Regions from separate parts of the Kitasatospora sp. NPDC001603 genome, predicted to be linked through region 2. Evidence: predicted binding sites of a transcription regulator. Region 2 holds the regulator's gene; the other holds the start of a gene.
What was found. The regulator HspR, encoded in region 2, represses chaperone genes until heat shock. The targets are predictions, from matches to a motif close to TTGAGNNNNNNNNNCTCAA.
Positions count from the first base shown of each region.

Region 1: lon (endopeptidase La) is a predicted target of HspR. The motif match lies at 12,994-13,012, and genes of this name have one in related genera.

Region 1 is NZ_JBEPAA010000010.1:5,867-20,591, reverse strand. Features, by position in the region: gene ABT263_RS09420 (FdhF/YdeP family oxidoreductase) at 1-1,590, shown strand, start outside; gene ABT263_RS09415 (C40 family peptidase) at 1,632-3,269, opposite strand; gene ABT263_RS09410 (inorganic phosphate transporter) at 3,606-4,790, shown strand; gene ABT263_RS09405 (hypothetical protein) at 4,817-5,071, shown strand; gene ABT263_RS09400 (MDR family MFS transporter) at 5,157-6,653, opposite strand; gene ABT263_RS09395 (MarR family winged helix-turn-helix transcriptional regulator) at 6,868-7,326, opposite strand; gene ABT263_RS09390 (ABC transporter permease) at 7,437-8,480, shown strand; gene ABT263_RS09385 (ROK family protein) at 8,521-9,735, opposite strand; gene ABT263_RS09380 (GtrA family protein) at 9,888-10,409, opposite strand; gene lon (endopeptidase La) at 10,569-12,971, opposite strand; gene ABT263_RS09370 (rhomboid-like protein) at 13,136-13,894, opposite strand; gene ABT263_RS09365 (response regulator transcription factor) at 14,470-14,725, shown strand, end outside.
Region 2 is NZ_JBEPAA010000007.1:31,908-46,632, forward strand. Features, by position in the region: partial or broken gene manB (mannose-1-phosphate guanylyltransferase) at 1-742, opposite strand, end outside; gene ABT263_RS07035 ((Fe-S)-binding protein) at 1,160-3,385, opposite strand; gene dnaK (molecular chaperone DnaK) at 3,679-5,517, shown strand; gene grpE (nucleotide exchange factor GrpE) at 5,514-6,134, shown strand; gene dnaJ (molecular chaperone DnaJ) at 6,300-7,448, shown strand; gene ABT263_RS07055 (heat shock protein transcriptional repressor HspR) at 7,456-7,962, shown strand; gene ABT263_RS07060 (helix-turn-helix domain-containing protein) at 8,175-9,164, shown strand; gene ABT263_RS07065 (hypothetical protein) at 9,238-9,396, opposite strand; gene ABT263_RS07070 (hypothetical protein) at 9,754-10,380, shown strand; gene ABT263_RS07075 (helix-turn-helix transcriptional regulator) at 10,388-11,419, opposite strand; gene ABT263_RS07080 (LuxR C-terminal-related transcriptional regulator) at 11,412-12,401, opposite strand; gene ABT263_RS07085 (TDT family transporter) at 13,085-14,185, opposite strand; gene ABT263_RS07090 (LysR family transcriptional regulator) at 14,256-14,725, shown strand, end outside.

The sequences.
Region 1 (14,725 bases), on a different contig from region 2:
ACCAACCACCCGCGGATGCTCTCCGCCCTGGAGCGGGCCAAGCGCGCGGGTGCCACCGTCGTCAGCGTCAACCCGCTGCCCGAGGCCGGCCTCGAACGGTTCAAGAACCCGCAGAACGCCCGCGGCCTGGCCGGCCACGGCACCAAGCTGACCGACCTCTTCCTGCAGATCCGGCTCGGCGGCGACCTCGCCCTGTTCCGCGCGCTCAACCGGCTCGTCCTCGACGCGGACGGCGGCGTCGACGAGGAGTTCGTCGCGCGGCACTGCCACGGCTTCGAGGAGTTCGCCGCCGAGGCCCGGCAGACCCGGCGCGAGGAGGTGCTCGCCGCCACCGGCCTGCCGTGGGAGCAGATCGAGGAGCTGGGCCGCCTGGTGCTCTCCTCCCGGAAGATCATCGTCTGCTGGGCGATGGGCCTCACCCAGCACAAGCACGCCGTGCCGACCATCCGCGAGGTGGTCAACTTCCTGCTGCTGCGCGGCAACGTCGGCCGCCCGGGCGCCGGGGTCTGCCCGGTGCGCGGACACAGCAACGTCCAGGGCGACCGGACGATGGGCATCTTCGAGCGGCCCTCGGCGGCCTTCCTGGACGCGCTGGGCGGCGAGTTCGGCTTCGAACCGCCGCGGGCGCACGGCTACGACTCGGTGGACACCATCCGCGCGATGCGCGACGGCCGGGTGAAGGTGTTCTTCGCGATGGGCGGCAACTTCGTCGCCGCCACCCCGGACACCGAGGTCACCGAGGCGGCGATGCGCCGCTGCCGGCTCACCGTGCACGTCTCCACCAAGCTCAACCGCTCCCACGTGGTGACCGGGGCCCGGGCGCTGATCCTGCCCACCCTCGGCCGCACCGACCGGGACGTCACCGCCAGTGGCGCGCAGTTCGTCAGCGTCGAGGACTCGATGGGCCAGGTGCACTCCTCGCGCGGTGGCCTGCGCCCGCCGGCGCCGGGGCTGCTCTCCGAGGTGGCGATCGTCTGCCGGCTGGCCCGCGCGGCGCTCGGCCCCCGGGACGACGTCCCGTGGGAGGACTTCGCCGACGACTACGACACCCTGCGGGACCGGATCGCCCGGGTGGTGCCGGGCTTCGACGGCTTCAACGACAAGGTCCGCCGGCCCGGCGGGTTCACCCTGCCGCACGGCCCGCGCGACTCCCGGACCTTCCCGACCGCGACCGGGCTGGCCAACTTCACGGTCAACCCGCTCACCGCGCCCGAGGTCCCGCCGGGCCGGCTGCTGCTGCAGACGCTCCGTTCGCACGACCAGTACAACACCACGATCTACGGCCTGGACGACCGCTACCGCGGCATCACCGGCGGCCGCCGGGTCGTGCTGGTCAACCCCGTCGACGCCGCCGAGCTGGGCCTGACCGAGGGCGGGTACGTCGATCTGGTCGGCGAGTGGAAGGACGGCGTGGAGCGGCGCGCCCCGCACTTCAAGGTGGTCCACTACCCGGTGGCCCGCGGCGGCGCGGCGGCGTACTACCCGGAGACCAACGTGCTGGTGCCGCTGGACTCCACCGCGGACATCAGCAACACCCCGACCTCCAAGGCCGTGCTGATCCGCTTCGAGCCGGACAGCGGCGCGAGCTGAACCGGCCGACGGCCCGGGGCTCCCCGGGCCGTCGGGCCGAGCTAGTGCTGGCCCGCCGGCAGCGGGGTGGCCGAGGTGGAGCCCGGGGCCGAGGCGGTGGCCGAACCGGTACCGGTGCCGCTGGGCGAGCCCGCGGGAGTCCCGGCCGGCGTCCCGGTGGGGGTGCCCGTCGGGGTCCCGGTCGGCGTTCCCGTGGGCGTCCCGGTGGGGGTGCCCGTCGGGGTCCCGGTCGGCGTCCCCGTCGGAGTGCCGGTGGGCGTGCCCGTCGGCGTCCCCGTGGGCGTCCCGGTCGGCGTGCCCGTCGGGGTGCCGGTCGGCGTCCCCGGGTCGGTGGGTGTGCCGGTGCCGGGCTGCGGGGTGCCGGGCGTCGGCGTCCCCGGGGTGGGCGTACCGGGCGCGGTCGGCGTGCCGGGCGCGGGGTTCGCCGCGTTCGGGTCTACCGGCACCTGGTTGGCCGGGCTCGGGGCGATCGGGGTGACGCTGTCCCAGCCCGCCGGGAGGTCCGGCACCTTCCAGGCACCGCCCGCCTCGTCCGAGGCGGTCTCCGGGTCGGGGCGGACGGCACCGAGGATCGGCATCGAGCCGATCGGCGACACCTTGATCACGGCGCCCGGGCGGGGCGCCTGGACGACCAGCCCGCCGCCGATGTAGAGCGCGACATGGGTGGCGCCCTCGAAGTAGATGACCAGGTCACCGGGGCGCAGCTGGTTCAGCGCGACGTGCTGGAGCTGGGCCCACTGCTCCTGGCTGGTGCGCGGGATCGGCTTGCCGGCGTGCAGCCAGGCCTGCGAGGTGAGGCCGGAGCAGTCGAAGACGTCCGGGCCGGCGCCGCCCCACACGTACGGCTTGTTGAGCTGCGCCAGCGCGTACGCGACGGCGGCGCGGCCGGCCAGCGACGGGGTGCGCTCGCCCTTGCCGAGGGCACCGGAGGCGAGGAAGGCCAGCTGGGCCTCGTCGGCCTTGGCCTTCTCCAGCTGCTCCAGCTCGGTGCGCTGGGCACCGGTGAGCGAGGAGACCAGCTGCTCGACGGCGGCCAGGTCGGTGGCGAGCTTGGCCTTGGCCGCGTCCTGCTGGGCGACCAGTGCCTGGGAGTTCTTCAGCGCCTCCTCGCTCTGCTTCTGCAGGCCGGTGAGCGCTTCGCGGTCGAGCTTGAGCCGGTCCAGGAACTCGGACTGCGAACGGCTCGCGGCGGAGAGCAGTTCGGCGATGGTGACGGCCTCGTACGGGTCCTGGGAGAGCAGCAGTTCGGCGTAGGCCGAGGTGGCGCCGTTGCGGTACTGGGCGGCGGCGAGCTGGGCGGCCACGTCGGTACCGGCGTCCACGAGCTTCTGCTGACGGTCCAGCCGGTCGCCCAGGTCGGTGACGGTGGCCTGCTGCTCGGCGACCTTGGTGACGGCGGCGTTGAACTGCTCGGTGGCGGCCTCCGCCCCCGTGTACAGCTCGTGCAGCCGGTCGAGCAGCGGCCCGAGGGTGGCCTTGGCCTCCGCGAGCGGGTCCGCGCCGGGCACGGCGGCCGGGGCGGTGATGCCCGGGTTGCCCGGGTCCGGCGCCGCGTAGGCGGCCTGGGCGGCCAGCGGCAGCGCCAGCGCGGCGGCCGCCAGGACGGCTCCGCAGCGCAGGGCGGCCCGCACCCACGGTCGTGTTCCCGCTGTCTCCGTGCGCTGTGCGGCCCCGCCCATGGATTCGTTCCTCCCCGCCCCTGCCGATCCCCGGGTTGCCCGGATCCTCGCCGATCCTGTCATGGGTCTCCCGGCAGAAACAGACCGCACCCGTACGGCCGGATGAATTCTTCGGTCGGTTGTGAGACAGGTCTCAGCAAACCGGAGCGAACCAGGACGTTCTGCGCCAATGCCCAGTTCAGCGGGCCCGGGGACACCTCCTGGCAAGGTCATGGCAACCCCTTGGACACGTCCGGAACCACGCAGCCCGTCTCAGTTCACCTTCCGTTCACCGAGGCTCCCTACCGTCGCGATCGACACCAACGTCAGTGCGACAACTACGACGATTGTTTGGGTATGGAACACATCTCGTTCCTGGTGGCCGTTGTGATCATCACGGCGCTCGCCTTCGACTTCACCAACGGGTTCCACGACACCGCCAACGCGATGGCCACCTCCATCGCCACCGGAGCCCTTCGACCCAAGGTCGCGGTCACCATCGCGGCCGTCCTCAACTTCGCCGGGGCGTTCCTCTCGGTGAAGGTCGCCACCACCATCTCCGGCGGCATCGTCAACGAGAAGGCCGGGATCCATCCGGAGATCATCTTCGCCGCACTGGTCGGCGCGATCCTCTGGAACCTGATCACCTGGCTGAGAGGCCTTCCGTCCAGTTCGTCGCACGCGCTCTACGGCGGCCTGATCGGCGCCACCGTGGTCGGCGTCGGTCTCAACGGCGTCAACTTCGACACCGTGGTCACCAAGATCCTCATCCCGGCGATCGCGTCCCCGCTGGTCGCGGGCCTGGCCTCGTGGGGCGCCACGAAGCTGGCGTACGCGATCACCCGCAAGAGCGACGGCGCCACCGTCACCAAGGGCTTCAAGACCGGCCAGGTGTTCTCCTCCTCGCTGATCTCGCTGGCCCACGGCACCAACGACGCCCAGAAGACGATGGGCATCATCACCCTGACCCTGGTCTCGGTCGGCGCCCTGCCGACCGGCGCGCTGCCCCCCACCTGGGTGATCGTCTCGGCCGGTGCGGCGATCGCGCTCGGCACCTACATGGGCGGCTGGCGGATCATCCGCTCGATGGGCAAGGGCCTGGCGGACATCCAGGCGCCGCAGGGCTTCGCCTCCGAGTCCGCCGCCGCGACCGTCATCCTGACCTCCTCGCACATGGGCTTCGGCCTCTCCACCACCCAGGTCTGCTCCGGCGGCATCATGGGCGCCGGCCTCGGCGGCCCGAAGGGCGAGCTGCGCTGGAGCCTGGTGCGCCGCATGGTCTACACCTGGGGCCTGACCCTGCCCGCCGCCGCCACGGTGGCCGGCCTCGCGGCCCTCGTGGTCGAGCAGGGCACCTGGGGCGTGGTCCTGGTGGGCGCCGTCCTGGTCGCCGGCTCGGGCGCGATGTGGCTGATCTCCCGCCGCCAGCCGGTCCACGCGGACAACGTCAACGAGGCCGGCGACATCACCCCGGTCGAGATCACCCCGACCGCCGCGGCCGGCACCCCCACCACTCCCGCCTCGACCACGGTCGCGGCCTGAGCGCCGACGGCTGAGGAGCACACACCATGCACATCAAGTGGAACGCCCTGGCCCAGACCGCCGGCTTCAGCTTCGGCATCACCGTCGCGGTGGTCACCGTCTTCGCGCTGGGCATCCTGGCCCTCTCCCGCCGTGAGGCCGCGCTCACCGCGCAGCGCTCGGCGGCGGGCTCCGACGCCCCGGCCGGCGGCGGCCGACTGGCCCTGGCCGGTGCCTACACCTGCTTCGCGGTCTGCGGCGCCGCCGTCCTCTACGGCCTGTCCCTGATCGCCGGCCACTGACGCACGGAGTACGGCGAAGGCCGGGGAGCGGTGGTCCGCTCCCCGGCCTTCGCCGTGTCCTGCCCCGTGCCCCCGCCGGCGGCGGTCAGCTCTGGTGGCCGGTGCGCAGCACGGTCTCGCGGATGAACAGCACCGTCACGAAGGCCAGCAGCGCGAACGGCGCCGCGACCAGGAAGACCACGCCGACCCCGTGCCCGAAGGCGTCCGTCACCAGCGGGACGAGCGGGGCGGGCAGCTTGTGCAGGTCCGGGATGCCGCCGCCGGCCGCGGCGCCGGTGGCCGGGACGTGCGCGGCCGCCAGGTTCTCCGTCAGGTAGTGGCCGACCCGGTTGTTCATCAGGGCCCCGAGGGCGGAGACGCCCATCGCGCCGCCCATGGTGCGGAAGAAGGTGACCACCGAGCTGGCCGCGCCGAGCTCGTGCCGGGGCACCGTGTTCTGCACCGCGAGCACGAGGTTCTGCATGGTCAGGCCGAGGCCGATGCCGGTGATCGCCATGTAGACGGCGAGCAGCACGTAGTCGGTGTCGGCCCGGGCGGTGCCGAGCAGGGCGAAGCCGACGGCCAGCATCAGGGTGCCGGCGACCAGGTAGGCCTTCCAGCGGCCGTACTTGGTGATCAGCTTGCCCGCCACGGTGGAGGCGACGGCCAGGCCGAGGATCATCGGCAGCGTCATCAGGCCGGCGATGGTCGGGGACTTCTCCCTGGCCAGCTGGAAGTACTGGCTGAGGAAGGTGGTCGCGCCGTACATCCCGATGCCGACCAGCACGCTGGCGACCGCCGCCAGGGTGACGGTGCGGTGGCGGAAGAGGCTCGGCGGGATGATCGGCTCGGCCGCGCGCTTCTCGATCGCCACGGCGAGCCCGCCCAGCACCAGGCCGCCGCCGACCATGGCCGCGGTCTGCCAGGAGAGCCAGGCGTAGTTCTTGCCGGCCAGCGTGATCCAGATCATCAGCAGGCTGACGGCGCCGGTGATGACCAGGGCGCCCAGGTAGTCGATCTTGACCTTGCGCTTGACCACCGGCAGCTTCAGGGTGCGCTGCAGCACCGCGATCGCGGCCAGCGCGAACGGGATCCCGACGTAGAAGCACCAGCGCCAGCCGAGCCAGGAGGTGTCCACGATGACGCCGCCGATCAGCGGGCCGCCGATGGTGGCGAGGGCGAAGACCGCGCCGAAGTAGCCGCTGTACCGGCCGCGCTCGCGCGGCGGGACCATCGCCGCCAGGCAGATCTGGGCGAGCGCGGTGACGCCGCCGGCGCCGATGCCCTGCAGCGCGCGGCAGGCGATCAGCTCGCCGGTGTTCTGGGCGAGGCCGGCCAGCGCGGACGAGGCGATGTAGATCACCAGGGCGATCTGCAGGAGCAGCTTCTTGCTGGCCAGGTCGGACAGCTTGCCCCAGATCGGGGTGGAGGCGGTGAGGGTGAGCAGGGTGGCGGTGATCACCCAGGTGTAGGCGGACTGGCCGCCGTGCAGGTCGGTGAGGATGCGCGGCAGGGCGTTGGAGACGACGGTCGACGACAGCACGGCCACGAAGAGGCCGAGCAGCAGGCCGGACAGGGCCTCCAGCACCTGCCGGTGGGTCATGGGTGTGTCGTCGTCGGCGGTGGCGGCTCCGGTCGCGGCTCGGGTGGTGACGGTCATCTGGGTCCTTCGGCGGGTCGGGGCGGAAGCGGGAGGCGGCGACGGGGGACGGAAAAGTCGTTGCCTTAAGCAACCATAGGATCAATGGTTGCTTAAGGCAACTTTCTTCAAGCCCAAGTAAAGTCCCGCCCCGCGACCCGCGCCGGACCGCCGGACCTCAGGTCCCGACGGCCTCCCCGACCACGTCGTTGAAGCGGTGCAGCAGCCCGGCGAAGCGGATCACGTCCTCCTCGGACCAGTTGGCCATCAGCTCGCGCACCCGCTCGATCCGGGCGTCCCGGGCGCCCAGGTAGCGCCGCCGGCCGTCGTCGGTGAGCGAGACCAGCGCGGACCGGCGGTCCAGCGGATCCGCCTCCCGGGTCACCAGGCCCAGCTCCTCCAGCGCCCGGATCTGCCGGCTCACCGTGGCCTTGCCCACCGCGAAGTGCACGCCGACGTCGGTCACCCGCACCCGCCCGGCCTGCTCGATGTAGCCGAGCATGCTGTACGCCGCCCCCTCCAGGCTGGGGTGCACCCGGCGGGAGAGTTCCGCCACCCGGGCCCGGCCCCGGCGGAACATCAGCGCGACCTCGCGCTCCACCGCCAGCAGGGGTTCCTCGTCATTCGCCGCACTCACCGCGCAAGTATCCCGCAGCACAGGGCCCCCACATACGGCGCGGGAAATCGGGAAAGCCAACTACTTGATGGTATGAAGTATCCGTTTTCCCGATACGCAAGGAGATGTGGATGACCACCCCAGGGCAGGGACCGAGGCCAGGACTCGTCGCCGAACTGAAGGGGGCGGTCACCCCGCGCGCGGCGCTGCTGGTGATCGCCGTCCTCCTCCTCCAGCTCGGCTTCATCACCTCGTACGTCGGCGCGCTGCACAGCCCCACCCCGCACGAGCTCTCGATCGCGGTGGTCGCCCCGCCGCAGGTCTCCCCCAAGCTGGTCGAGGCGCTGGAGGGGGTGCCCGACAACGCGGTACGGGCCTCCACCGCGCCCGACGCGGAGACCGCCACCGCCCGGATCAAGGACCAGAAGCTCTACGCCGCGCTGGTGGTGGACCCGGCCGGCACCGAGGACACCCTGCTGGTCGCCAACGCCCGCGGCCCGGCCGCCGCCCGGGCCGCCCAGACCATCGTCACCGCGGTGGACCAGACCCAGGGCCGGACGGTGCGCACCGTCGACACCATCCCGCTGGCCAAGGGCGACACCAACGGCCTGTCCTCCTTCTACCTGGTGATCGGCTGGTGCGTCGGCGGCTACCTGGTCGCCTCGATCCTCGGCGTCAGCGCCGGGGCGAAGCCCGCCAACGCCTACCGGGCGGCCATCCGGCTCGCCGCCCTCGCGCTGTACTCGATCGCGGCCGGCATCGGCGGGGCGGTGATCGTCGGACCGGCGCTGAACGCCCTGCCCGGCTCGTCCTGGGGGCTCGCCGCGCTGGGCGCCCTGGTGGTGTTCACGGTCGGCGCGTTCACCATGGCGCTGCAGTGCCTCTTCGACATCATCGGGATCGGCGTCGCGGTACTGATCTTCGTGGTGCTCGGCAACCCCAGCGCGGGAGGGGTCTTCCCGCCACCGATGGTGCCCCCGTTCTGGCGGGCCATCGGCGCCTGGATCCCGAACGGCGCCGGCACCGACGCGGCCCGCTCGATCGCCTACTTCGGCGCGACCAACCTCACCATGCCGCTGCTCGTGCTGCTGGTCTGGGCACTGGTCGGCGTCGCCGTCACCTTCGCCGCCGTGCTGCGCCGGCCGCGCGGGGGCCGCGAGCTGCCCGCCGGGTAGCCGGACCACCGCCACCGCCCGGGCCGGCCCGACACCGCCCCTACCCGTCGAGCCGGCCCGGGTCCGCGACGATCGCCCGGACCACGCCGACCGCCGCCCCCAGCAGCGGCCCGCGCCGGCCCAGCCGGGAGACCGTCAGCCGCTCCTCCGTCCAGGGGCGGACGGTCACCCGGGCCGCCAGCTCGGCCCGCATCCCCGGCAGCAGCCAGGGCGCCAGCCGGGCGTAGCCGCCGCCCAGCACCACCTCGGCCGGGTCGAGCAGGTTGACCGCCCCGGCCGAGGCGATCCCCAGGGCCGACCCGGCCCCGTCCAGCGCCCCTCGGACCTCCTCGTCCCCGGCCCCGGCCCGCTCGGCGAGCAGGGCGACCCAGTCGCCCCGGATCCCCTCCAGCCCCGCCGCCCGCAGCACCGCCGCCTCCCCCGCGTACTGCTCCAGGCAGCCGTGCGCCCCGCAGGCGCAGCGCGGTCCGTCCGGGTGGACCGGCACGTGCCCCAGCTCTCCGGCGTAGCCGTGCGCCCCGCGCATCAGCCGGCCGCCGACCACGATCGCCGAGCCGACCCCGGCCTCGGCCGAGACGTGCAGGAAGTGATCCGGGGCGCCGCCCAGCCAGAGCTCGGCGAGCCCGCCCAGGTTGGCCTCGTTCTCGGCCTCGACCGGCAGCTCGGCCAGGCCCTGCGCGCCGGCCGCGCGCAGCGCCGGCCGCAGCTCGGCGGCCAGCGGCACGTCCTGCCAGCCCAGGTTGGCGGCGCGCTGGAGCACCCCGTCGCCGTCGCCGACCAGCCCGGGCACCGCGAGCATCAGCCCGGCCGGGCGCAGCCCCGCGTCGACGACCGCCCGGCGCAGCAGTTCGGCCAGGTCGGCCATCACGGCGGCGGGCCGCCGGTCCCGGTTGCGGATCTCCTGACGGTGCCAGGCGCGGACCTCGCCGCGCAGGTCGACCACGCAGGCGCCGAGGTGCTCGACCCCGATCTCGGCGCCCAGACCCGCCGGTCCCTCGGGGTTGAGCCCCAGGGCCGTCCCGGGCCGGCCGACCTTGCCGCTGGGCGCCGCCGGACCCTCCTCGACCACCAGGCGGGCCGCGATCAGCTCCTCGGCGAGCGAGGACACCGCCGCCCTGGTCAGCCCGCTCTCCGCGGCGACCTCCGCGCGCGAGCGAGGGGCCCGCGCGATCACGCCGAGCACCAGCGCCAGATTGGCCCGCCGCATGCCCTGCTGGCTGGCCGGCCCGGCCCGGAGGCCGTCCGTCTCGCGCATCGCGCTCACCCCGCTCAGCTTCCGCCCGCCCCGCCGGTGGGCGGGTCCCGCAGTTCGGACCGGTGTCTGCAGCGTAACCGCGTTCGGCCGGGCGCTCCCGCCGGGCCCGGGGGGGCGGATCGGCCGCTCCGGCGCCCCGCCGCGCCGGGCCGCTACGGGATCCGCTGCGGCTGCTCCACGCGGGGGGCGACGGGCTCGGGGAAGCGCGTGAAGACCCAGCGCTGCATCGCCCAGAAGCGGAAGAGCATCGCCACGAAGGTGCCGAGGACCATGCCGCTCAGGAAGTCGGCCACCTCCTGGGTGAAGGGCGTCACCTGCGGCTCGCGCAGGTCCAGGACGTAGCGCGAGACGATCAGCGGGAGGTCGTTGACGCCGATCGCCACCACGCTGACGAGCAGGAACAGCAGCACCTCACGCCGGTGGCCGCGGGCCCGGAAGGACCACCGGCGGTTGAGCACGTAGGAGACGGTGGTGGCCACCACGGTCGCGATGGTGAGCGCCACCACCGGTTTGTGCTCCAAAAGGGTGAACTTCAGTGAGAAGTTGATCACTGTTGTCAGAACGAAGCACGTGCCCCCGACCAGCAGGACCTTCACCAGCCTGCGGTGCCTGACCAGGAACGGGCGCAGCCCCGCCGGCACCTTGGCCAGGGCGCGCTGAGTGGGGGACGGCATCTTCGCAGTTTCGCACGGGGCCCTCCGACGGAACCGGCGGGAAGGCGGCCCGGCGGCTCCCGCGGCTCCCGGCGCCCGGTGCCCCCGGTCGTGCGAGCGGGCGGCGGCCCGGCGGGAGCAGCGCGCTCCGCCGGGCCGCCGCCCGTTCCCGTCCCGCCGTCAGGCGGCGACCAGCACCTCGGCCGGCTCCAGGGCCAGCTCCAGCACCTCCCGCACGTCCGCCACCGGGTGGACGGTGAGCCGCTCCAGCACCTCGGCCGGGACGTCGTCCAGGTCGGCCTCGTTGCGCTTGGGGATGATCACCGTGCTGACCCCGGCCCGGTCGGCGGCGAGCAGCTTCTGCTTCACCCCGCCGATCGGCAGCACCCGCCCGGTCAGCGACACCTCACCCGTCATCGCCACGTCCGTACGCACCCGGCGGCCGGAGAGCAGCGAGGCCAGGGCGGTGGTCATGGTGATGCCGGCGCTCGGCCCGTCCTTGGGGACGGCCCCGGCGGGGACGTGCAGGTGCACGCCCCGGTCGCGCAGCGAGGTGACCGGCAGCTCCAGCTCGGCGCCGCGCGAGCGCAGGTAGGAGAGCGCGATGTGCGCGGACTCCTTCATCACGTCGCCCAGCTGCCCGGTGAGGGTGAGCCCGGTGCCGCCCGTCTCGGCGTCCGCCAGCGAGGCCTCGATGTACAGCACGTCGCCGCCGGCGCCCGTCACCGCCAGGCCGGTCGCCACACCCGGTACGGCGGTCCGCCGCTCGGCGGGCTCCTGGGCCGCCTCCGGGACGTGGTGCGGCCGGCCGATCAGCGCGCGCAGCTCGCCCGCGCCGATCGCGGCGGGCAGCTCGCGCTCGCCCAGCTCGGACTGCGCGGCGATCTTGCGCAGCACCCGGGCGATCGAGCGTTCGAGGGTGCGGACGCCGGCCTCGCGGGTGTACTCCCCGGCGAGCTTGCGCAGCGCCTCCTCCTCGACGGAGACCTCCTCGCTCGTCAGGCCGGCCTTCTCCAGCTGGCGCGGGAGCAGGTGGTCCCGGGCGATGACGACCTTCTCGTCCTCGGTGTAGCCGTCCAGCCGGACCAGCTCCATCCGGTCGAGCAGCGCCTCCGGGATGGCCTCCAGCACGTTGGCGGTGGCGAGGAAGACCACGTCCGAGAGGTCCAGCTCGACCTCCAGGTAGTGGTCCCGGAAGGTGTGGTTCTGCGCCGGGTCCAGCACCTCCAGCAGGGCGGCCGCCGGGTCCCCCCGGTAGTCGGAGCCGACCTTGTCGATCTCGTCGAGCAGGACGACCGGGTTCATCGAACCGGCCTCCTTGATGGCGCGCACCAGGCGGCCGGGCAGCGCGCCGACGTAGGTGCGCCGGTGGCCGCGGATCTCCGCCTCGTCCCGGACGCCGCCGAGCGCCACCCGGACGAAGGTGCGGCCCATCGCCCTGGCCACCGACTCGCCCAGCGAGGTCTTGCCGACGCCGGGCGGGCCGACCAGGGCCAGCACCGCACCGCCGCGGCGGCCGCCGACCAGGCCGAGCCCCTGGTCGGCCCGGCGCTTGCGGACGGCCAGGTACTCGACGATCCGGTCCTTGACGTCCCCGAGGCCGGAGTGGTCCGCGTCCAGCACGGCCCGGGCGCCGGCGATGTCGTAGGCGTCCTCGGTGCGCTCGTTCCAGGGCAGCTCCAGGACGGTGTCCAGCCAGGTGCGGATCCAGGAGCCCTCGGGCGACTGGTCGGACGCCCGCTCCAGCTTGTCGACCTCCTTGAGCGCGGCCTCGCGGACCTTCCCGGGCAGGTCGGCGGCCTCGACCCGGGCGCGGTAGTCGCCCTCCTCGTCGGCCGGGTCGCCGTTCAGCTCGGCCAGCTCCTTGCGGACGGCCTCCAGCTGGCGGCGGAGCAGGAACTCCTTCTGCTGCTTGGCCACGCCCTCCTCGACGTCCTTGCGGATGGTGTCGTTGACCTCCTCCTCGGCGAGGTGGTCGCGCAGCAGGGTGAGGGCGTACTCCAGGCGGGCCACCTGGTCGGCCTCCAGCAGCACCTTGAGCTTCTGCTCCGCGGTGACGAAGGACGCGTAGCCGATGTTGTCGGCCAGCTCGCCGACGCCCTCGATCTGGGCCACCCGGTCGACGATCTGCCAGGCGCCGCGCTTGCGCAGCCACTGGGTGGAGAGCGCCTTGTACTCCCGGTACTCCCGGACCAGCTCGGCGGCGCGGCCGGCCACCGGCGTGCCCTCCGAGGACTCCCGGAACGGCGTGGCCTCCACCCAGAGCGCGGCGCCGGGCCCGGTGGTACCGACGCCGATCCGGACCCGGCGCACGGCGCGGACCAGCGCGGCCGGCTCCCCGTCGGCCAGCCGCCCGACCTGCTCGACGGTGGCGAGGGTGCCGACCGCCGCGTACGAGCCGTCCACCCGCGGCACCAGCAGCACCTGGGGCTTGGCGGCGCCGGCGGCCGCGGCCCGCGCGGCCTCGACCGCGGCACGCACCTCGGTGTCCTTGAGGTCCAGCGGGACGACCATGCCCGGGAGCACGACCTCGTCGTCGAGCGGCAGTACGGGCAGGGTGAGCGGAGTGGACGTCGATGCCATGATCTCTCCCCAGTCAGCGAAGTTGAGTTGACCTGACTAAGGTTTCGCGGCGATGGAATGTTCCCCCCGCCCTGTTCGCCGGGAGCGAACAAGGAGGAGCCCGGGAAGGGGGTGTCAAAAACGCCTCGCGGGGGCGCGCACCGCCCCCCGGGAGCACCCGGCAGTTACGCGCGGTCCAGCAGGGCGGTCGCCCCCTGGGCCTGCGCCGGGCCCGTGGCGCCGACGGCCGCCGCCTCCGGGCGCCGCCACCGGGGGCCGGGCCCGTTCCGCAGCCAGCGCCAGAGCGCGACCCCGGTCAGCAGCGCCACCGGGTGGCCGACCCCGGTCACCAGGTCCCGGTCGCCGGCGATCTGCTCGGCGACCAGGACGGCGGCGCCGCCGAGCGCGAGCAGCCGCCCGCGCGGCCGCAGCAGCCCGGCCAGCGCACCGAGACTGACCAGCACGCCGTAGCTGACCCCGATGTCCAGGCAGTCCAGCGCGCGGGGCTCCATCCGGCCGGTCGCCACGGCGGTGATCACCACCGACTGGGAGAGCACCGTCGCCGTGACGTGCCCGATCCCGAAGACCGCCGCGGCCCGGACGGCGCCCACCCGGCGCTCCAGCGGCGCGACGGTGAAGGCGAAGGCCCAGAGGTAGGGCATCCAGATCGTCCCGGCCACCCAGAAGCCGCTGAACAGCAGGGCGCGCAGCGGGTGGTGGACCAGGTTGTGCCCGTCCGAGCTGGAGGCCTCCTGCAGCCGGAGCACGAGGTCCGGGTCGGCCAGCCCGGCGAAGGTGGTGGTGGCCACGACCACGGCGAGGTAGCCGAGCGCGAAGGGGTTGCGCCGGGGCGTCGGCACCCGGGCGAGCACCCAGACGGCCAGGCCGGTCCGCAGGCCGAACCGGAGCATCCCGTACGGCGGCCCCGGACGCGGCCCGCTCACCACAGCGTTCCTCCGCAGCTCCGCCATGCCGCCTCCGCTCCAGACCCGCAGCCTCCGGCCCCCGTCCGGTGCTCAACGTACCGGCGCGCGCCGGAAATCCCACCTGTGCGACTTGTCGTGACCACGGTACTTCGGGGTCCTGGGAGCCAGCTGGGAATACCCCGTGAACATCATGTGGCGCGCGACTCCACGATTGGTACAGACCTGCACTCCGTCTACGCACGAGTAGCGGCGCTGACCGGCGGCTTGTCGTCAACTGGAGTGCATACGTACCGTCACGCAGTGAAAAATCGGCGGGTAAGGTACTGGCCCGTGCCCACTTCCGAGTGGGTCCGACGGGCGGCCGGACGGCCGGCCCACGGGCCGGAAACATCCGGTCCACCTGCCGGGAACCACCGGGTGTCCGTACGCTGCGAAGTGTGCGGGAGTGGTGGGCAGTCCACACCTGTCCCCCGACTCAGCACGCGCTACGGGACGGCGGACCCGGCACAGTCCACGACGGAACAAGACTACGAGCGGAGCCTCGCCATCCCCACAGGTGGCCGGCCCGCAGCCCTGGGGGCGGTGGCGTGACCGTGACAGAAATTCAGCAGGACAACCAGAACAGCGGCGGCACGGTGAGCAGCCAGCGCAGAGTGCTGGTGGTGGAGGACGAGCCCACGATCGCCGAGTCGATCGCGGCCCGGCTGGGCGCGGAGGGCTTCAAGGTCGCCGTGGCCCACGACGGCCCGGGCGCGGTCGACGGGTTCCACACCTGGCAGCCCGACCTGGTCGTGCTCGACATCATGCTGCCCGGCTTCGACGGCCTTGAGGTGTGCCGCCGGATCCAGG
Region 2 (14,725 bases):
GGACGGCCGGGGAGTCGACCTTGCCGAGGACCAGGTCGGCCGAGCCGCGGACGAAGGCCGCCGGCGTCCCGAGGTCCAGCCAGTACGAGGTGTCGACCACCCCGCGCAGCAGCGCGCCGGTGGCCAGCAGCTCGGGGAAGGTCTCGCGCTCGACGGAGACCTCGCGCCCGGCCGGGATCCGGTCGATCACCGAGCGGGTGAAGACGTAGCAGCCGGCGTTGATCTGGTCGGTGACGATCTGCTCGGGCGTCTCCGGCTTCTCCAGGAACTCCAGCACCCGCCCGTCCTCGTCGGTCGGGACGAGCCCGAAGGCGCGCGGGTCCTCGACCCGGGTGAGGTGCAGCGTGACGTCGGCCCCGGCGGCCACGTGGCCGTCGCGCAGGGCCGCGATGTCGACGCCGGACAGGATGTCCCCGTTGAAGATCAGGACCGGCTCTTCGGGGCCGCAGGTCAGCCCGGAGGCCGCGTTGCGGATCGCGCCACCGGTGCCGAGCGGCTCCCGCTCGGTCAGGTAGACCAGCTCGATGCCGTACGGCGTCCCGTCCTGGAAGTGGTCCTCGAAGACCTCGGCCAGGTAGGAGGTGGCGAGCACCACGCGGGTCACCCCGGCCGCGGCCGCGCGGGCCAGCTGGTGCGCGATGAACGGGACGCCCGCCACGGGCAGCATGGGCTTGGGGGTGTGGGTGGTCAGCGGACGCAGTCGCGTGCCCTTACCACCGACCAGCATGATCGCCTCGGTCATGGTCTGCGCTGTTCCCCTTGTGGTCTCCGCGGCCCGGCCCGGCGGGCCGATACCTCCGTCAGTGGTCTGGAAACCCGTCCGGACGGCCGGCACGGGTCGACCGGCACAGAGCCGGTCCGGCGCCTACTGTATTTCCTTCCGACCCGGGCCCGGTCGGGCGGGCGGGCGGTTGGCGTCCCGCCCACCGCGCGGCGCTCCGGAGAACGCCGCGCCAAGTCCGGTGGAAAACCGGGTGCGAGCCGCACCGGAGCCCGGCGAAAAGCCCGGCCCGGCGGGCGCTCGTCGCACCCACCGGGCCGGGCAGTTGTAGCAGAACTGTCGAACAGCCGGGCGGTCGTGGGCCGGGCCGACCGCCCTCGGGCCGGAGGCACCGGGCCGACCGTCACCGGTCAGGCGTCACCGGTCAGGCGTCACCGGTCAGGCGTCGACGGTCTCCGCCGGCTCCGCCGGCTCGGCCGGCGGCAGTGCCTTCACCGAGTCGAGCAGCAGCTGGGCGACGTCGACCACCTTCAGGTGCTCCTTGGCCGCGCCCTCGTTCTTCTTCCCGTTGACCGAGTCGGAGAGCATCACCAGGCAGAACGGGCAGGCGGTGGAGACGATGTCGGGGTTGAGCGACAGCGCCTCGTCCACGCGCTCGGTGTTGATCCGCTTGCCGATGCGCTCCTCCATCCACATCCGCGCGCCACCGGCGCCGCAGCAGAAGCCGCGCTCCTTGTGGCGGTGCATCTCCTGCTGGCGCAGACCGGGGACCTTGTCCATGATCTCGCGCGGCGGGCTGTAGACCTTGTTGTGCCGGCCCAGGTAGCAGGGGTCGTGGTAGGTGATCAGGCCCTCGACCGGGTTCACCGGGACGAGCTTGCCCTCGTCGATCAGGTGCTGCAGCAGCTGGGTGTGGTGGATGACCTCGAAGTGGCCGCCCAGCTGCGGGTACTCGTTGGCGATGGTGTTGAAGCAGTGCGGGCAGGTGGCGACGATCCGCTTCTTCGGAGCGTCCTCCAGCGCCGCGTTCAGGGTCTCGACGTTCTGCGCGCCGAGCATCTGGAAGAGGAACTCGTTGCCCAGGCGGCGGGCGGAGTCACCGGTGCAGGACTCCTCCTTGCCGAGGATCGCGAACTGCACGCCGGCGGTGTGCAGCAGCTCCGCGAAGGCCTTGGTGGTCTTCTTGGCGCGGTCCTCCAGGGCGCCGGCGCAGCCGACCCAGTAGAGGTACTCGACCTCGGCGGGGTCGATGTCCTCACCGATCACCGGCACCTCGATGCCGGTCTCCTTCTTCAGCTCCTTGACCCAGTCCAGGCGGGCCTTGGTGGCCATGCCCCACGGGTTGCCCTTGTTCTCCAGGTTCTTGAGCATCGTCCCGGCCTCGGTCGGGAAGGAGCTCTCGATCATCACCTGGTAGCGGCGCATGTCGACGATGTGGTCGATGTGCTCGATGTCCACCGGGCACTGCTCGACGCAGGCGCCGCAGGTGGTGCAGGACCAGAGCACGTCGGGGTCGATGACCCCGCCCTCCTCGGCGGTGCCGATCAGCGGGCGCTCGGCCTCGGCGAGCGCCTCGGCGGGCACGCCGGCCAGCTGCTCGGCGGTGGCGCGCTCCTCGCCCTCCATGTCCTTGCCGCCGCCGGCGAGCAGGTACGGCGCCTTGGCGAAGGCGTGCTCGCGCAGGCTCATGATCAGCAGCTTGGGCGAGAGCGGCTTGCCGGTGTTCCAGGCGGGGCACTGCGACTGGCAGCGGCCGCACTCGGTGCAGGTGGAGAAGTCGAGGATGCCCTTCCAGGAGAAGTGCTCGACCTGGGAGACGCCGAAGACGGCGTCGTCGGCCGGGTCCTCGAAGTCGATCGGGGCGCCGCCGCTGGTCATCGGCCGCAGGGCGCCGAGCGCGGTGCCGCCGTCCTCCTCGCGCTTGAAGTAGATGTTGAAGAAGGCGAGGAAGCGGTGCCAGGCCACGCCCATCGAGGGGTTGATGCCGATGGTGATCGCCCACGCGAAGGAGATGCAGATCTTCAGCATCGCGAAGAGGTAGATCAGGTTCTCCAGCGTGCCGTGCGCCAGGCCCTTGAAGGCCAGCACCAGCGGGTAGGAGATCAGGTACTTCGCCTCGTACGAGCCGACGTTCTCCAGCGCGCCCTCCAGGCCGCGCAGGATCATGATGCAGAGGCCGATGCCGAGGATCGTGTACTCGACGTAGAAGGCCTGCCAGGCGATCGAGCCGGCGAACCGGGACTTGCGGCCGGACCGCGACGGCAGGCTGAGCAGCCGGATCACGATCAGGGTCGCGATGCCCAGCGTGGTCAGCGTGCCGACCAGCTCGGTGAAGAGCTCGTACGGCAGCCAGCCGCCGAGCACCGGCAGCACGAACTCGGCGTCGAACAGCTGGAAGAAGGCGGTCAGCAGGGTGAGGCCGAGGGTGAAGAAGCCCACCGCGACGAACCAGTGCGCGATGCCGACGACGCCCCAGCGGTTCATCCTGGTGTGGCCGACGAACTCGACCGCCACGGTCTTCACCCGCTGGGCGGGCACGCCGAATCTGGTGGGGTCGGACTGGCCCGTCCGCACCACCTTGAAGATGTACATCGCCGCACGGGCGGCGAGCGCGGTGCCGATCACAAACGTGACCAGCGAGATGACGATCGCTGCTAGCTGCATCGGCTCTCCGTCTCCTGCGGCTTCCTGGTGAGAGTTTCTACGCGTGCGAGTGTACTCGTCGGTAACTTGCCGGGCCGACGGCCCGGACATTACCGCCCGTCAACACTCCTCCAGAAGATGCTCAAGGTATGGCGGCAGTCACGCGAGCCCGGCGCACCACGCCTCCCCGGCGGGTCGGCGCGATTTTCGGCTCAGCAAAGTTGAGCCGCTGGGACTCATAGCTGTTGACGCCCTCCGCCGAGTCGTGCATCCTTGAGCCTGTAAAGCTCAACTCTTCCGTGGAGGTACCAACGATGGCACGCGCGGTCGGCATCGACCTCGGTACGACGAACTCGGTCGTCAGCGTCCTTGAGGGTGGCGAACCCACCGTCATCACGAACGCCGAGGGTGCGCGGACCACGCCGTCCGTCGTGGCCTTCGCCAAGAACGGCGAGGTGCTGGTCGGCGAGGTCGCCAAGCGCCAGGCGGTCACCAACGTCGACCGGACCATCCGCTCGGTCAAGCGCCACATGGGCACCGGGTGGAAGATCAACCTGGACGGCAAGGACTTCAACCCCCAGCAGATCAGCGCCTTCGTGCTGCAGAAGCTGAAGCGGGACGCCGAGGCCTACCTGGGCGAGACGGTCACCGACGCCGTCATCACCGTCCCGGCCTACTTCTCCGACTCGGAGCGCCAGGCGACCAAGGAGGCCGGTGAGATCGCGGGCCTCAACGTCCTGCGCATCGTCAACGAGCCCACCGCGGCCGCCCTGGCCTACGGCCTGGACAAGGACGACCAGACCATTCTGGTCTTCGACCTCGGCGGCGGCACCTTCGACGTGTCCCTGCTGGAGATCGGCGACGGGGTCGTCGAGGTGAAGGCCACCAACGGTGACAACCACCTCGGTGGTGACGACTGGGACCAGAAGGTCGTCGACCACCTGGTCAAGGTCTTCCAGGCCGGCCACGGCGTGGACCTGTCCAAGGACAAGATGGCCCTCCAGCGTCTGCGCGAGGCCGCCGAGAAGGCCAAGATCGAGCTGTCCTCGTCCTCCGAGACCTCGATCAACCTGCCCTACATCACGGCCTCCGCCGAGGGCCCGCTGCACCTGGACGAGAAGCTCACCCGCGCCCAGTTCCAGCAGCTCACCTCCGACCTGCTGGAGCGCTGCAAGGTCCCGTTCCACAACGTCATCAAGGACGCCGGCATCGCGCTGTCCGAGATCGACCACGTGGTCCTGGTCGGCGGCTCGACCCGGATGCCCGCCGTCGCCGAGCTCGTCCGCGAGCTGACCGGCGGCAAGGACGCCAACAAGGGCGTCAACCCGGACGAGGTCGTCGCGATCGGCGCCGCGCTCCAGGCCGGTGTCCTCAAGGGCGAGGTCAAGGACGTCCTGCTGCTCGACGTCACCCCGCTGTCCCTCGGCATCGAGACCAAGGGCGGCATCATGACCAAGCTGATCGAGCGCAACACCACGATCCCGACCAAGCGCTCGGAGATCTTCACCACGGCCGAGGACAACCAGCCGTCCGTGCAGATCCAGGTCTACCAGGGCGAGCGCGAGATCGCCGCGTACAACAAGAAGCTCGGCATGTTCGAGCTGACCGGTCTCCCGCCGGCCCCCCGCGGCCTGCCCCAGATCGAGGTCACCTTCGACATCGACGCCAACGGCATCATGCACGTCGGCGCCAAGGACCTCGGCACCGGCAAGGAGCAGAAGATGACCGTCACCGGCGGCTCCGCGCTGCCGAAGGACGACATCGAGCGCATGATGCGCGAGGCCGAGCAGTACGCGGAGGAGGACCACAAGCGCCGCGAGTCGGTCGAGACCCGCAACCAGGCCGAGCAGCTCGTCTACTCGACCGAGAAGTTCATCGCGGACAACGCGGAGAAGCTCCCGGCCGACGTCAAGACCGAGGTCGAGACCGCCATCGGCGAGCTCAAGGAGACCCTGAAGGGCGAGGACATCGCGGCCATCCGCGACGCCTCCGAGAAGGTCTCCACCACCGCCCAGAAGCTCGGCCAGGCGCTCTACGCCAACGCCGACGCCGCCGGTGCCGCGCCGGCCGGTGACGCCGCCGGCGCCAAGGACGACGACGTCGTCGACGCCGAGATCGTGGACGACGAGAAGCCCAAGGGCGGTGCGGCATGACGGAGAAGCCGCAGGGTGCTGAGCCCGGCGACGACTCCGCCGCCGAGGAGGCCGTGATCGAGGCCGCCGAGGAGGCCGCGGCAGCCGGTGACACCACCGGCGCCGCGGGCGACGCCGCCGCCAAGCAGCTCGCCGAGCGGACCGCCGACCTCCAGCGCCTTCAGGCCGAGTACCAGAACTACCGCAAGCGGGTCGAGCGGGACCGTCTGACGGTCCGCGAGATCGCGGTCTCCAACATCCTGGAGTCCCTGATCCCGGTGCTGGACGACATCGGCCGGGCCCGCGAGCACGGCGAGGTGACGGGCGGCTTCAAGTCCGTCGCCGAGTCGCTGGAGACGGTCGTGGCCAAGCTGGGCCTCCAGCAGTTCGGCAAGGAGGGCGAGCCCTTCGACCCGACCATGCACGAGGCGCTGATGCACAGCTACTCCTCGGACGTCACCGAGGACACCTGCGTCCAGATCCTCCAGCCCGGCTACCGGATCGGCGAGCGGATCATCCGCCCGGCGATGGTGGCGGTCGCGGAGCCCCAGCCGGGCACCCAGACCACCTCCGCGCCGGACGCCGAGTCGGCGAAGTCCGCGGAGTCGGACAAGGCTGACGGTGGCGCGGACAGCTGACACCCCGTGCGCTGCGGAGTCGTACGCCGGCCAGTACGGCGGCCGGCTCCGCAGCGCCGTATCCGTTGACCCGGTTCCCCGCGGCGGGGAGTCCGGTGGATCCGTGGCCGGCGGGCCCACCCGCGCCGGATCCCTACCTGTTGACTCCGGGAGGTGGCGGCAGCCATGAGCGAGCGAGTGGAGAAGGACTACTACAAGGTCCTCGGCCTGCCCAAGGACGCCTCCGCCACCGAGATCAAGAAGACGTACCGCAAGCTGGCGCGCGAGTTCCACCCCGATGCGAACACGGGCGACGCCAAGGCCGAAGAGCGCTTCAAGGACATCTCCGAGGCCTATGACGTCCTGTCGGACGAGAAGCGCCGCAAGGAGTACGACGAGGCGCGCACGCTCTTCGCCAACGGCGGCTTCCGCTCCGGCGGGCCCGGCGGGGGCAGCTACAGCTTCGACTTCGGCGACCTCTTCAGCGGCAGCCAGGGCGGCGGCGCCGGCGGCGGCGGGATCGGCGACGTCTTCGGCGGCCTGTTCAACCGCGGCGGCCGGCAGGCCCAGCCGCGGCGCGGCGCGGACGTCGAGACCGAGGTGACGCTCTCCTTCGAGGAGGCGGTGGACGGCGCGACCGTCCCGCTGCGGATGACCAGCCAGGCCGCCTGCCGCACCTGCAGCGGCACCGGCGCCAAGGCCGGCACCACCCCGCGGGTCTGCCCGACCTGCGTCGGCGCCGGCACCGTCAGCCGGGGCCAGGGCGCCTTCGCGCTGTCCGAGCCGTGCCGGGACTGCCGCGGCCGCGGCATGATCGTCGACGACCCGTGCGCCGACTGCCACGGCAGCGGCCGGGCCAGTTCGGCCCGCACCATGCAGGTCCGGATCCCGGCCGGCGTCCAGGACGCCCAGCGCATCCGGCTGAAGGGCAAGGGCGCCCAGGGCGAGCGCGGCGGCCAGTCCGGCGACCTCTACGTCACCGTGCACGTCGACGCGCACCCGGTCTTCGGGCGCAAGGCCGACAACCTGACGGTGACGGTGCCGGTGACCTTCCCCGAAGCCGCTCTGGGCGGCACCATCGAGGTACCGACGCTCAACGGCCCCTCGGTGAAGCTCAGGCTGCCCCCGGGCAGCGCCAACGGCCTCACCCTGCGGGCCCGCGGCAAGGGCGCCACCCGCAAGGACGGCACCCGGGGCGACCTCCTGGTCACCGTGGAGGTCGTGGTGCCCCAGCACGTCACCGGCGACGCGCTGACGGCCCTGGAGCAGTACCGCGAGGCCACCGCCTCCGACGACCCGCGAGCCGCCCTCTTCAAGGCGGCGAAGGGAGCGTGACGACCAGATGACCCCCGACAGCGGCCCGATCGGGCCCGGCATCGGCGAAGGCCTGCCCGGCGGCGCCCCGCGCGCCCGCCGTGCGGCACCGCCGCCGCACTACGTCCTCACCGAGGACACCCCGGTCTACGTGATCTCGGTCGCCGCCGAGCTCTCCGGCCTGCACCCGCAGACCCTGCGCCAGTACGACCGGCTCGGCCTGGTCTGTCCCGACCGCACCGCGGGCCGCGGCCGCCGCTACTCCAGCCGCGACATCCAGCAGCTGCGCGAGGTGCAGCGGCTGTCCCAGGACGAGGGCATCAACCTCGCCGGCATCAAGCGGATCATCGAGCTGGAGAACCAGGTCACCGCGCTGCAGTCGCGGATCACCGAGCTGGTCGACTCGCTCGAAGGCGCCGCCTCGGCGCTCCAGCAGCGCGAGGCCGCCGTCCACGCCTCCTACCGGCGGGACCTCGTCCCGTACCAGCCGCCGAGCCAGTCCAGCGCACTGGTCGTCTGGCGCCCCAAGCGGTAACCCCGCCACCACGGCACCCGCCGCCGGCTCCCTCCTGATCGGGGGGTGCCGGCGGCTCGGTCGTCTGTGAGAGAGTGCTGGACCGGAGCGTGCCCCTGGCAGGCAGTGCTGTCGGTGGCCGTCCTTACCAGCCGTGACCGCGACCTAGGATGCCTGGTACAACCGACTTTAGAACGTTGACTACTTGTCCGGTCGACGACAGGGAGCCGAAGATGAGTGGGCGAGAGCAGCCCGGTTCCGCAGGTGGCGGACCGCGAATACTGTCTGCCGACGCCCGCTCGCTCTATCTCAGGACCGTCCACGGCAACGGCCGGCTGACAATCGGCGCCGGCCCGGGCGAGACCGCCGCGCTCCGCGAGCTCATGGACCTCGGTCTGCTCATTCCGGACAGTGACGAACCCGGCTCGCTCATCGCGGTCGACCCGGCCCAGCTCTCCTTCAGCCTGAGCTCCGCCTGGCAGCGCCAGGCCCTCGACCTGCTGGCCCGCGCGGTCGCCCTGCCGGCCGATCTCAGCGAATTGGCCGACGCCTTTCACAGCCCCGACCAGTCGGGCGGCCCCATCGAATACGTCCAGGGCAAAGCGCTCATCAATCAGCGCCTCCAGCAATGCATGGCCACCGGGATGACCGAGGGCCTCGCCATGCAGCCGGGCGGCCCCCGCCCGCCCGAGCTGCTCGCCGCGGGAATGGAACGGGACCTCAAGAGCCTGCAGCAGGGCGCTTCGATGCGCACGATCTACAACGCGAGCACCCGATACCACCAGCCCACCCGCGAATACGTGTCCCGGCTGGCGAAGGAGGGTTATCAGTTTCGCACCCTGGACGAGCCCTATGCCCGCCTCATCATTGTCGACCGGCGGCTCGCGGTAATTCCGGTGGGCGATGACGACCTGGCCGCTTTCATCCACGATCCGGCGGTCATCAAATATCTCGTGGAAGAGGTATTCGAGCGGAACTGGGGCCGGGCGCTGGAGTTCGACGGCGACACCACCGTCCCGCAGCAGGTGGTCTCCCGGCTGCGCCAGACGATCATCGACCTGCTTCTTTCCGGTACGAACCATCGGGTCATCGCCCGCAGACTCGGCATCAGCGAGCGCACACTGGCGCGACATATCGCCGAGATGCGGGAGGACTACAACGTCGACTCCCTGTTCCAGCTGGGCTACGTCCTCGGCCGGGCCGCGCAGCACCGGCCGGAGTGAGGGCCCCGAACGGCGGCGGGCGCCCGCGCCTGGAGCCTTTCGGCACTCGAACGTCCGCTATGACAGGGAGCGGTCAGCCCCAGTTCATGTCATTGGCGACGAGGTAAACGGCGGCCTTGGCGCGGGAATCCCCGGCACCTGCGTCCACCTGCGGCTGCGTACCGTTTGACAGGACGCAGACACCGGCCAAAGCTCCGGCCGCGATGGCAATCGGAAGCACGACCTTGCGCACAAGCCTGGACATACGGGACACCAGCCCACTCCCTTTCCGAAAGTTGCTCTAGCCGAACTAATAGCACTGGAGTCCACATGATGCCGCACGCCGAGTTGTGGTGTCACCTCCCCGTTGTCCCCCGGCGGCGTCATCTCCCTGCCAGGCAGCCAGATGACAGGGCAGAAACCTGGACGCGAGCGTGACCACTGATAGACGATCAGTTCGCCCCCGATGGTCCAGCACCAGGTCAAAAACCTGTTGCTGTACGGTCAATTCTTCATCACCACAGGGCACTGGATCCACCTGAAGCAGCAACTACTCTCAACGCCTGCCGGCACCGTCCCCCAATCCGGTCGGCCTTCCCCCGGAGTCGACATGACCGAGCCCTACCTGCGTCACCACGACAGCCAGGCCCCCGAGGGCCGGCGTGCACGTGTGTTCCTGGCCGCGCCGCTGATGCGGTTGACCGGCCCCGCGGACAGCGTGGTGACCCTGGCCAGCCGGACGCGGCTGACGACACTTCGCACCACGCTCCTGCGCAGCGGTGCCGCCGTGTACAGCGCCCACCACAGTGACGCCTGGACGATCGCCGGCCGGGCCCCCGAGCCCCGGGTGCCGTCGGACTTCCGGGCCCTGCAGTCCGCCGACCTGGTCTTCGCCTACGTCGGTGCGCCGCTCTCCGCCGGTGTGAGCCTGGAGCTGGGCTGGGCGTCGGCGCTGCGCAAGCCGATCGTCCTGCTGGTGGACGAGGCGATCACGCACAACCCGCTGATCGCCACCATCGAGCAGGTCGCCCCGGTGCTGCCGCTGGTCTTCGACGACACCTGGTCGCAGGAGGCCCTCCACCACACCGTGGAGACCGCCCTCGACTGGGCCGGCATGGCGCTCTCGCTGCGCGAGGGTTTCTGGACCGCCCCCGGCGACCAGTTCAGCATCCCGCGCCAGCAGCCCCCGGTGGTCGGTCCGACCGGCTACTGGCCGACCGGCGCGGCGACCGGCTGACCCCGGCTCACCCATCGGACTCCCCCGGCCGGGCTCCCCGCATCTGCCAGCCGAGCTGGAAGAGCGTCTCCGCGTCGTAGAGCTCGCGCAGGCGCGAGATGTGACCGGCCACCGTCCGCTCGCTCAGCCCCAGCCGGCCGGCGATCGTCCGCTGCGTCAGCCCCTGCGACAGCAGCCGGCCGATCTGGTCGTGCACCGCCGGCTCGGTGGCGCCGGCGGCCAGCGCCGACCAGTTCACCCCCTCCGCCTGCCGCCACTGCTGCTCGAACACGTCCACCAGGAAGGCGACCGTCGCGGAGTCCTCCACCAGGGCCGCGCTGGTGTTGTCCGGCGCGGCCGGGATCAGCGCCACCCTGCGGTCGAAGATCAGCACCCGCCTGAACGGCGCGGCCAGGGTGCGGATCGGACTGCCGAGCCGGGCCGACGCCGCCGCGTACTCGACCGTCGGCGCGTCGAGGCGGGCGCTCGCCTCGTAGATCGTGCGCATGGTGCCGCCGCGGGCGAGGTAGCGGCGGGTGTGCTCCAGCGCGTCCCGCATGTGGGCGGCCGGCCGGGCTCCGCCGGGCTGGGCCGCCCAGGCCTCGCGGTGGTGCTCGTCGGCGAGCTGTGAGATCAGGTGGCGGATCTGCCCCATGCCGGTGATCCGCCGGGCGCCGCCGGTGCGGTCCTCCCGGCCGGGCGCGGCGTCGTAGGCCTTCGTCAGGTCGTCGATCAGCTCCGGGACGAGCGCCGCCCGGGCCAGCAGGCGCGCCCCCTCCTCGCGCAGCCCGGCCCCGATCCGCTCCCCGACGGCACGCGGGTTCACCACGCTGTACACGCCGTCCGCGTAGCGCGGTGTGAGCAGCCCGACGTCGGTCAGCTGCCGGACCGACCGGGCGTCCTGGGCGCTCACCTCGGCGATCGGCAGCCGGCCGCCCTCGCGCAGGATGGTCCGGTACAGCTCGCGGGCGTCGGCGTCCGGCAGCGGGGCGTCGGTCGTCGCGGCGTCGGTCGTCGCGGCGTCGGTCATCGCGGCATCGGTCATCGCGGCGTCAGTCATCGCGGCCGCCCCGCATCAGCCAACCGAGCTGGAACAGGGTCTGCGCGCCGTGGCGCTCGCGCAGCCGGGAGATGTGCGCGGCCACGGTGCGCTCGCTGAGGCCCAGCCGGGTGGCGACGGTGCGCTGGGTGAGGCCCTTGGCGAGCAGCCGGCCGACCCGGTCGGGGGCCTCCTGCGCGACGCCCCGGGCGAGGGTGCCGGCCCAGTCGGTGGGGTCGGCCCGGGCCCAGTCGCGTTCGAAGGCGCCGACCAGGAAGGCGATCGCGGCCGGGTCGGAGATGAAGGCGGCGGTGCTGTGGTCCTCGTTGGCGGAGATCACCGCGACCGAGCGGTCGAAGACGAACAGGCGCTGGAACGGCTCGTCCAGGATCCGGATCTGCGAGCCGTGCCGGGTGACCTCGTCCGCGTAGGCGAGCGCGGCCGGGTCGGAGACCGCGACCGGCTGGTAGACGGTGCGCAGCGAGCAGCCGCGCTGCAGCAGCCGGAGGTCCTGGAGGAGCGCGATCTTCAGGGCGTCGGCCGGGCGGTGGCCCGGCTGGGCGGTGAGGACCTCCGTCCGGCAGTCGGCGACCAGTTGGGAGATGCGCTGGCGGATGTGGACGTGGCCCTCGATGTAGACGGCGCCGCCGGAGCGCTCGGGCGGGCGGGGCATCGCGTCGTACGCCTGGGTGAGGGTGTCCAGCGCGCCGGGCAGGTTCTCGGCGCGGACCAGCAGCCGGGTGGCCTCGCTGCGCAGTTCGGCGCCGAGCCGGTCGCTGACCGAGCGCGGGCTGACGGCGGTGTAGCAGGCGTCCATCGGGTTGGGCATCAGCAGGCCGATGTCGACCAGGAGCCGCAGCGCGGCCCGGTCGGACTCGGGGACGTCGGCGGCGGGGACGCGGCCGCCGCCGGCGAGGACGGCCAGGTAGAGCTGCCGGGCCGCCTCGTCGGGCTCACCGCCCGGCGCGCTGGTGCCCGGGGCGGCCGTCGGATCCGCCGTCACCTCGAACACTCCCTGCCGGATGGGTCTCGGATCTGCCTGTGCCGCGCGTGCCCCCCGCACGGGTCGATCGTGGTCGCGGTACCGCGCGCCGCACGCGATCACGGTACTGCGGACCGGCGGACCCCCGGGGACCGGGTGCCGTCGCACACGGGTTTCCCGGGGGTCGCCGGTAGCACGCCAATCCCAGGGCGCTCCCGGCGAGGCGGAGCAGCAACGCCTCGCCGGTTCCGGTCCCGGGGACCATCACCACACATGGCGTCCCGGCCGGCGCTCTTCCCCCCGACATGCAGGTACGGACGTACCTCTCGCATCCAGTATCGAAGAGCAAGTCACCACCATCGGGCTGCGATCGCCCGGACGGCTTGGCGTGTCTCCACCATCACAGCGTGACGGCCGGTGAACAAGTGCCGCCCGACTGCATGTTTTCGCAATTGCAGGAACCTGCACCGTGAATCCGCGGCGGCCCCCGGGCGGCCTGGCGGGGTCGAGGAAGGAAGGCCAGGTCAGGGCGATGGCGGGGTGGGCGGCGACCGTCCGTTCAGTCGGCTGCGGAGCGGGGCGCTCCGAATCCGGACTGCCCCATCGGGCAGCCTTCGCCGATCCTTCACGACCCCTTCACAGAATCCCCCTCCGCCCTCCGGTCACCCATCGTGACCGCTCTTGCCGCTACCGTGACGGCTCTGCTAGCGGGCCAGCAGCCTGCCGCCGGCCAGCCCGGCCGCGGTGCCGCCGGCCGCCACGGCCCAGGCGGCGGCCAGCAGGACGAAGAGCCCGGCCGCGAGGCCGGTGAACCCGGCGAAACCGGTGTGCCGGGCGAGCGCGGAGGCGCCGGTGACGCAGGTGCCGACCGGGAAGGTGTAGGCCCACCAGGTCATCGTGAAGGGCATCCCGGCCCGGCGGGCCCGCAGGTTGGCCGCGGTGGCGATGACCAGCCAGAGCATCGCGACCCCGAGCACCGCGACCCCGTAGAGCTCGGCGAGGGCGAGCGCCACCGGTGCCAGCTGCGGCGCCACCGGGCGTGCGGCGTCGGCGAGTTGGTGGACGGCCGTGGTGGACTGGCCGAGCGGGCCGAGCACCAGGAAGAGCGACGGGGTGAGCACCAGGGCGGACAGCTTGCTGTGCACCAGCCCGGTGAGCACCACCGGCAGCAGCGCCAGGATGGCCAGCAGCCCGACCCCGAACAGCGCGCAGCAGCCGTACAGCAGGCTCTGCTGCGCGGTGCCGGCCGGCAGGTGCGGGACGAGCGCGGGGCCGGTCGCGGAGGCGACCAGCGGCGCGACCACCGGCAGCAGCCAGGTCGGGTTGGCCTCCAGCGGGGAGACGGCGTGCCGGGTGATCATCAGGTACGGGACGCCGGCCGCGACCGCCAGGGCATAGAGCGTGCCGATGCCCCAGAGCGCCGCGTCCAGCGCGACGGCCGGGCCGGTGCCGATCACCCGCGAGCCGAGCGTGAGGGTGCCCAGGCCGACCGAGAGCATGGCGATCGGCGGGCACCCGTAGAAGACCGCGGTGGCCGGGTTGTCCAGCAGGTGGGCGCGGGCCTCGGCGCGGTACCGGAGGAGGTGGACCACCCGCGCGGGGACGAGCACCAGCAGCGCGACCGCCCCGAGCGCCCACATCAGCTCGCCGAAGCCGATCAGCCCCGGCAGCCGGACGGGCAGCGCGGCCGCGCCGTTGCCGACGATCGCGGTGCCCATCACCACCGCGTACCAGTTGGGACCGAGCTGGGCGAGGTCGAAGCGGGCGGTGCGGGTGAGCGGTCGGACGCCGGTGAGGATGGCCATGGAACCACCGTGCCGTCCGCCTCCGGCCACCGGTAGCGCCCCCCGGCCTATGAGGGCATAGCCTGAGTCTATGGCTCTCTCCCCGCACGTCCCCGAGCTCGGCGCCCTGGAACTGCTCCTCACGGTGGCACGACTGGGCAGCGTCGGCCGGGCGGCGGCCGAGCTGGGCGTGAGCCAGCCGACGGCGAGCGCCCGGATCAAGGGCATGGAGCGGCAGATCGGCGTCCCCCTGCTGGAACGGTCCCCGCGCGGCTCCCGGCCGACCAAGGCCGGGCTGCTGGTGGTCGAGTGGGCCCGGCACGTGGTCGAGGCGGCGCACGCGCTGGACGCCGGGATCGACGCGCTGCGCGAGCGGCGGGACGCCCGGCTGGTGGTGGTGGCCAGCCTGACCGTCGCCGAGTACCTGATGCCGGGCTGGCTGCTGGCGCTGCACGACAGCAGCCCGGGCACGGCGGTGATCCTGCGGACGGCCAACTCCTCCGACGTCGCCGGGCACGTGCTGGCCGGCGAGGCCGACCTCGGCTTCGTCGAGGGCCCGTC